One region of the Paenibacillus sp. GYB004 genome, then DNA from elsewhere that is predicted to be linked to it. Evidence: a T-box and tRNA genes for the amino acid it is inferred to sense, from the RefSeq annotation. Region 1 holds a T-box; the other holds one or more tRNA genes.
The links. The T-box of region 1 lies ahead of metG (methionine--tRNA ligase). A T-box ahead of a tRNA ligase gene usually reads a tRNA of that ligase, here a tRNA-Met.
Positions count from the first base shown of each region.

Region 1 (4,110 bases):
AAAAAAGGCTGCAGGACGTTTGCCAAATTCGCAATGATAAAGACGCAGGTGAATATCGTATCGTTACAGCCGGACCTGTTTTCTTTCCACTCGGCCCAAGGCTTTCGCTCATCATAATATTTGTTGGCGGCGCGGACGGTTGCGAATATGATTTCCAGAGCTTCTTTCAGGTTCCCGCTGCCGATCCGCTCCCCGGCCTCCCGGTATAACGACCCGATCCGGCCGGACCAGTCTGCCGGAACTTGGCCTGCAGGCACGGTCCCCTCCATCAATTTCGCTATGAAAGCAAGCGTCCGGTTGACGAAATTGCCGAAAGCGCCCAGCAGCTCGCCGTTATGGCTGTGGATAAACTCTCTCCACGAAAAATCCGAATCGCGCTTCTCCGGCCCGTTGGCAAGGAGGAAGTACCGGATGGAGTCCGGGTGATAGCGGCTCAGCAAGTAAGGAACCCAGACGGCCCAGCCGCGGCTGGTCGAAAACTTTTTCCCTTCAAGGGTCATATATTCGCAGGAAACGATCCGATCGGGCAGATGAAGCCCGCCGGCTCCGAGCAGCAGCGCTGGCCAGATAATCGTATGGAACGGCACGTTGTCTTTGCCGTGGACGTAATAGGCGGTAATCTCTTCCCCGTCGTCCGCCCAGAACGATTCCCAATCGCCGCCTGTCTCGGCCGCCCACTGCCTGCTCGCCGACAAATAACCGCATACCGCTTCGATCCATACATAAATTTTCTTCCCCTCGAACCCGTCCAGCGGCACGTCGACGCCCCAGTCGAGATCCCGGGTCACCGCCCGGTCGAGCAGCCCTTCCTTCAAGTAACGCTGCGTCAGCTGCACTGCGTTGTCCTTCCAGCCTTGAGCACGTTCCGCATAGCGGGCCAGCGCTTCCTGGAACCGGGAAAGAGCGAGATAGTAATGCTCGGTCTCCCTCTCAATCGGCGGATTTCCGCACAATTTGCACGTTTTGCCGATCAGATCGGCAGGATCGAGAATCGTGGAGCACGCTTCGCATTGATCGCCCCGCGCACGCTGCCCGCATACCGGACATTCCCCCTCCACGTAGCGGTCCGGCAGAAACCTTTCGTCGGTCTCGCAATACGTCTGCGACACGGTCTTTTTGTACAGATGTCCGTTCTCCAGCAGCTTCAGGAACAGCTCCTGGACGACCTGATGATGAAAGCGATCGTCGGTTCGGGTGTAGAGATCGTACGTAAAGCCGAGCCGCTCGAAGCAATCGAGAAATTCCCGGTGATACCGGTCCGCGATCCGGTCTGGAGTGACGCCTTCCTGATTCGCTTGCACGGCGACCGGCGTGCCGTGGCAGTCGCTTCCCGACACATAGAGCACCCGCTCCCCTTTTGCCCGGTAATACCTTGCCAGCACATCCCCGGGTAACAAGCTCGCCAGCCGGCCGAGGTGCAGCGAACCGTTGGCATAAGGCCATGCGCCGCCGATAAATACATTTGCCATCCTAACTACCTCCTTTTTGTGTAAAAACGACAAAAAACTCTCATCCCCAAAGGGACGAGAGTTGGACTCACGCGTTACCACCCAATTTTATTAATGCCTCGCGGCATAAACCTCTTCAGGTACGACGCATCCGTTTACAACAGGCGTGTATACCCTAGCACGGTAACGGGTGCGGGACCCGGCGCAGCCTACGGCCCGTCAAGGCTTCGATGCGCAGCTCTGAGACCATATTCCCGGACGTATTCTTTGCTCCTTCTCAGCAACCGGAGCTCTCTGTATAAGACGTTCGTCAGGTACTCTTTCTCTTCATAGCTTTGTTTGAATATTCAATTTATTGGGATTATACGGAAAGATTCGGCTACTGTCAACTCTATTCAATCACGGGGTTTCCCCGTTAACGAAAAAACTCCTTAATCCGGATAGCGCCGCACCGCATTCTGCAGTTCGGAAATGAGCGATTCGCACGAATCCAATCAAATGTGCAAAATCATCCCGTCGTAGGCGACTGTGATACCGTGCGGTTCAAAAGCGGCAGCAAAATCTTCATGCAACATGTCCGTTATTTCTATCCTCTACTCCAACGTTCCGTTAAGGAGGTTTTCGGCTTTCCAGTTGAATTTCGGACTAAGGTTGCCTAATGATTACATTTTCCGATGACCGCAAATATCGTACTCCCACACTTGCAGAGCCGCGCCGATCATTCCGCTTAAATTCCCCTGGTAAGCCGGTTCAATACGCAGCCTCTCCAAAAACGATCGCATCGTCCTCCTGTGAACCTCTTCGCGAACGCGGTTGATGAACCTCTCTCCCGCCTCCGCAACACCGCCTCCAATAATGACAACCTCCGGGTTGAACAGATGAATTAGCGAGGCCAGCGCCGTTCCCAAAGCGGCAAACGTTTCATCCATGATTTCCGTAGCGATCCCGTCGCCTGCCTGCCAGAGGGCCATTACATCTCTTGCCGTGATCGTCTCATCCGGGACGCCTTGCTCCGAAAGCCTTCGGCGCATCCGCGCGGCAATTCCCGTTCCGGATGCATATTGCTCGAGACATCCGGCCCCTCCGCACAAACAGGGCAGCCCTTTATAATCGACCGACATATGGCCTGCTTCCGCAGCTCCCCCCCAAGCGCCGTGGTAGATGCGGCCATCGATCATCAAGGCCCCACCGACTCCGGTGCCGAGGGCCAGGCATAATAAATGATTAACACCTCGCCCCGTGCCGAGTACCTTTTCGGTCAGACACAGCACATTGACATCATTATCCACCAAGACGGGAAGCCCGAAAGCGTCTTCCAGCATTTGCTTCAATGGAGTGCCGACATAACCGGGTATAAGCTCTGTGCCGAATCGGATATTTCCTGTTCTCCACTCGATTTGGCCTGAACTGCCGACACCGATTCCTTTCAGTCGCGGCTCTATACCGCTATGATTCAAGAATTTCAGAACATTCGTGATTGCGTCAATCGCTCGATCGGCGGGGTTTGCTTGACCTGCTAACGTCTCTACACTGCAATTCCATACGATCTCGCCGTTCTCCCGGATTAAGCCGGCATTGATTTTCGTCCCGCCGATATCGACGCCAATCGCATAAATCGAATCCGGGTCATGCACGATTTGGCACATTCAATAGCCTCCTGATCTTAGACCGTAAAGGGATGAATGGCCGCTGCATAACGCGCAGCAATAAGCTGCGGACGGGTAATAGCGCTTCCGACGACCACAAATGCCGCCCCCGCCTCCATTGCCATAGTCGCCTCGCCCGGTGTCCATATTCGTCCTTCGGAAATGATAGGCGCTTTAGTAGCCTCGCTCAATTTTCGAACCAGATATAGATCGGGACTTTCAGACTTACCGCTGTATGACGTATATCCCGATAAAGTCGTACCGATGTAATCGGCGCCAAGTCGGGCGGCAGCGAGACCTTCCTCGAATGTGGAAACGTCGGCCATAACGGATACCCCCGCCGCATGAGCGGCTTGAATGAGTTCGGCCGCCCGCTCCAGTCTCCCTTCCCGGTCGGTAACATCGAGCGCCACTACATCGGCACCCGCCGCGATGATGTCATGTACCTCTTCAAGCGTTGGCGTAATAAAGATAGCTGATCCGGGAATGTGTCTTTTGATCAAGCCGATCACCGGCACTTTCACCGCTTGCTTAATCGAGCGAATATCGTGAACCCCGTTCGCACGAATACCGACCGCCCCGGCCAGCTCGGCGGCTATGGCCATCTTCGTCATCGTATCTCCGCCATGAAGCGGTTCGTCCTCCAGCGCCTGGCACGATACGATAAGACCGCGATTTTTTAGACCCTTTCCTGGTTTCATTGTTTGCTCTCCTTGACCCAATCGACATATCGCATCATTTTATCGTTCATGATAGCCCCTACTATTTAGCAACCCACCCTGTATGATCTGACCCTGTTTCTTTCACATAAAAGGTGGTTCCCGCTCCCCCATCTACTCGTCTATAAGTAGAACCAACATGAGCTGTCACAACCCCTTCCGGAGAACCAGAACCGACTAAATCAATGCGGTCAACCCCGTCGATCACGTGGAATCGTTTCACATTTTTGGTTCCGGCTCCTGTCATGGTTGGAGTTGCATTTCCAAATTTATAAACGCCATCCACTTGAATATCAG
Region 1 is NZ_JARBDB010000047.1:359,657-363,766, reverse strand. Features, by position in the region: gene metG (methionine--tRNA ligase) at 1-1,469, opposite strand, end outside; T-box leader at 1,517-1,788, opposite strand; gene PV433_RS20240 (ROK family protein) at 2,111-3,094, opposite strand; gene PV433_RS20235 (N-acetylmannosamine-6-phosphate 2-epimerase) at 3,112-3,795, opposite strand; gene PV433_RS20230 (glycosyl hydrolase family 28-related protein) at 3,857-4,110, opposite strand, start outside.

Region 2 (4,110 bases), on a different contig from region 1:
ATCGAAGGGCGTTCTTTTCTTTTCGCATGTTACCGCAGCGCTTCTGCGAAAGCACCTGAATAAGATTTGCGGAACTGATTCGGCGTTACCCCATACTTTCTCTTGAACTTGTTGTAAAAATAATATGCAAGGCTGAAAGCGTATGTCAGGACGAATGCCGCCGGTTGGTCCGTGGACGATATAGGCAGAAGGCAGCACCGCCCTCTGGTGCAAGCGGCCAAACCGGTCAGAGGGTTGGTCTATCCGGGGCTGACCGTTGCGAAAAGCGACGGAACCGGCTTGTGGATATGCGCAGGCCGAACGGATGCGGCCGTATCGACCGCGCAAAGCTCGGGAGCTGACGTGCTGCCGGTGACCGATGTGTCCGGCATGAGTGTCGGCGACGTGCTCGCCGTTTGCCTGGACGACCGGACGACGCAGTGGACTACCATTTCGGCGATTGCCGGCAATGCGGTGACGATATCGGCGGCGCTTGCGGGGAATGTTGCCGCCGGTGCTCCGGTTGCCGCGATCCGATGGGCTTAAGCTGTGAACATCCCCCGGACCGTTTTGGTTCCGGGGATGTTCGTTTCGGTGCGCCCGGCCTGGGCGTCATCTATACGGCGAAAGTCCGGAACGGGGACTGGAGAGCGCCTGCCGCTAGCCAAGAGTAAGGGCTGAACCGGAAAGGGTCCAGCTTTCGGATTGGTCCACCGTGGTTTTGCGGATAAGAGTAGGTTACTACTTAGGTCCCCCGTTTAGTATATCTTACTTCGGCGCAGGCAGCGGTTTGTGGAGGAATAGGAGCGGTTTCCAGCTCTTATAATCGAACATTTACCCGGAATCGCAGTTTTCCAGCGATATAAGAGCCTCTATCGTCACCTATTCCGGTGCGGACGGCCATTTGAGGTGTAATAAGAGCGATTTTAGCTCTAATTTGCTGGCCGGGTAGAAAGAGCAAATCAGGCAGACCTGTACTCCTCGACTTAGGCGACTCGGGGGCTTCTTTTACAAGAATTATTTCTTCAATAGCAAGATAATCACAAGGGCGGCGACGAGAAGGAGGAACAAACCTCCGGCGATCAGCAACATAAACGAAATACTCACATGGTCAGCTCCCTTCCACGCTACAATTGGGATTCGGCTGCCGGGAAACGGTCAGGCGGAGAATCGGCGTCTGGTTAGACGGTAAGCGGGTTACCCTATTCTATCGCTAATTATAGCATACGAGGACAGCGAAAGGACGGCTGCGGTGCGAGACATCTCCCAACAACGGGGTATTGCGGATATGCTGCATGAATACGATTGGTCGACCGCAAGCTGCCACATTTGGTTGTTATGCAGGGGCTTCTAATCGGTGTCGGACAATTCAGAGCATTCTGTGTTTGCGGGATTACGGGAAAAGGCCTTGCATTACGCGTGCAATCATAGTATAGTATGAAAAGTGATCAAACGGAACGCAGCTGTTGCTGCGGCGGACGAGATCCGAATTATAACGACGCGGGGTGGAGCAGCCCGGTAGCTCGTCGGGCTCATAACCCGAAGGCCGCAGGTTCAAATCCTGCCCCCGCAATTTGATTTACATAGTGGAGCTGTGGTGTAGTGGCCTAACATGCCTGCCTGTCACGCAGGAGACCGCGGGTTCGAATCCCGTCAGCTCCGCCATTTGTATTACTTACAGTACGGATGAGAACCTTTAGGTTCGTCGAAGCGTTACTTCGGTAGTATAAGCTTCGCAGTCTCGTTACGGAGTAACGAGAATCCCGTCAGCTCCGCCATTTTATTTAAATAGTAGACTACAATCGCGAATGTGCGATTTTTTTGCATTTATGGGGCTTTTTTGTTGAGGCGTGCTTTCCTTTAACATTTTGTTCCGATGAAAAGGCAGTCCTCCTTCGATCGAAGGGCAGGGACTGCCTTTGACGTTTGTACCAGTACTACTTTTACGGAATCTAGCCCGCTTTTACAGCTCCGGCAGCTTCCCTTGATTAATCTGCCGGATGACGTCCAGCGGGAGCTTCGGTTTGCGGTCGTAGGTGAGCAGGCCGTTTTTCTCCTGTTCGACGTCCGTCAGCTGCGTGTAACAGTAGCCTTGTACGACCGGGCTTTGCAGCAGCGGATGAACGACGTCGGCCAGCCTGCGGGCGAAATCGGCTTCGTCTTTGGCGCCAGAATATCCCCAGCCGTCCTCGTCCGCCTTTTTAAAGGCGATCCCGCCGAATTCGGTAACCAGAATCGGCTCGCCTCCGTAGGCGAAACCGCCGGCGAAAATCGTCCGCCCGGCCGGAACGGCCAAGACCGCTTTGTCCGCTGAGCTGTACCGTTCGGCAAGCACCTCGCGTCTCCATTCATAGTCATGGATGGTGCACAGGTCGGTGGTGGCGTGCTCCCAGCCGTCATTGGATACGACAGGCCGGGTGACGTCCAGCGACTTGGTCAAATAATACATCGCCTTGGCATGCATCTGCTGCTGGTTGTCGTGGGCGATGTCCGGGACACCCCAGCTTTCGTTGAGAGGCACCCAGGCGACGACGCAAGGATGGTTGTAATCCCGCTCCACGGCTTCCGTCCATTCGGCGGTCATGCGCTGTACATACGTTTCCGAATACATGTACGAATTGGCCATCTCGCCCCAAACGAGCAGACCGAGCTTGTCGCACCAATACAAGTAGCGGGGATCTTCCACCTTCTGATGCTTGCGCGCGCCGTTAAAGCCCATTGCTTTGGTCGCCTCCACATCATAACGGAGCGCCTCGTCCGTCGGCGCGGTCAGCAGACCGTCCGGGAAATACCCTTGGTCGAGCACCAGCTTCATGAAGCAGGGACGGTTGTTGAGCAGCAGCTTGCCGTTATCGATCGAGATTTTGCGCATGCCGAAATAACTTTTAACCACATCTACAGACTGCCCGTCCTGGATCAGCTCGAAGGTGACGTCGTACAGCTGCGGATTTTGCGGACTCCACCAGCGGCCGGAATCGTGGCCGTACTTATCGGTCAGAACGATGCTGCGGGACTCCGCTTCGCGGCGCATGCTGAACAGATCCTCTGCGACAAGCTCCCCTTTAAAGGAAATGATCGTCCGTACCGCAAGCGAACTCAGCACCGGATCTCCGGCCGTATAAGGATGAGAGAGATCGAACTGCAGATGAATGCGATGATGGTCGATATCCGGTGTCATACGGACCTGTCTCAGGTGGGCGGGAGCAACCGCCTCCAGCCATACCGTCTGCCAGATGCCCGTCGTGCGCGTGTAAAAGATCCCTTCCGAGCGGTCCTTCCAATACTGCTTGCCTCGGGGAAGCGAGACGTCGCGGCTGTAGTCCTGCGCGCGTACGACGACAACGTTGCTCCCGGAGCTTGTAACGTAATCGGTAATATCCGCTTGAAACGGCGTATGGCCCCCGCTGTGTACAGCTGCGAGCTGACCGTTCACCCATACCTGGGCCTCATAGTCGACAGCGCCGAAATGAAGGTTCACCCGCTTGCCGGCAAAGGAATCCGGGAGCTTGAACGTACGCCGGTACCATACGATATCGTGGATATCGGGATCGCCAATACCGCTAAGCTTGCTCTGGAAGCAGTAAGGAACAGTAATCGTTCGGGTCAGCGGCTGGGCCGCGCCGGCGTACCACTTCTCCCGCACACCTTCGTCACGGTCGTCGTAGTCAAATTCCCATTGGCCGTTCAAATTCAGCCAGTCGCTGCGTTCAAACTGAGGGCGGGGATATTCCGGACGGGGAATGGCCGGATGCTGGTTCATCGTTCATCTCTCCTTAATATTAATAATATATGTAGTAAAACAATTAAAATTGAGGTAAACGGTGCAGAAGGGAGCACGCTCCAGTCTGCAATCGATCCGTTGGGCACAGCGGACGGGCGGAGTGTGCCGGAGGAAATGTTGTTGCGAACCTTTTCCTTACGAGTGTCCGGATTTGTGCGGTTTGTAATCGAACCGGACGAGCAGATCCTGTTCGTAGTTGCCGAATTTGCTGCCGAACAGGTTCAATCCGCCGATGTTGGCGGCATCCGGCTTGACGCCGATCCGCAGCGCAAAGGCGGGGCTGTCGTGAATGCCGAGCCGGTCTACGGTTACGTCGGATAAACGCCGGCCGTCGATATAGCTTCCGTTCT
Region 2 is NZ_JARBDB010000017.1:195,838-199,947, forward strand. Features, by position in the region: gene PV433_RS10105 (hypothetical protein) at 172-525, shown strand; tRNA gene PV433_RS10110 (tRNA-Met) at 1,479-1,552, shown strand; tRNA gene PV433_RS10115 (tRNA-Asp) at 1,568-1,644, shown strand; gene PV433_RS10120 (glycoside hydrolase family 2 protein) at 1,943-3,739, opposite strand; gene PV433_RS10125 (ArsR/SmtB family transcription factor) at 3,896-4,110, opposite strand, start outside.
Region 2: it encodes a tRNA-Met, which carries the amino acid that the T-box ahead of metG (methionine--tRNA ligase) is inferred to sense. The anticodon was not compared.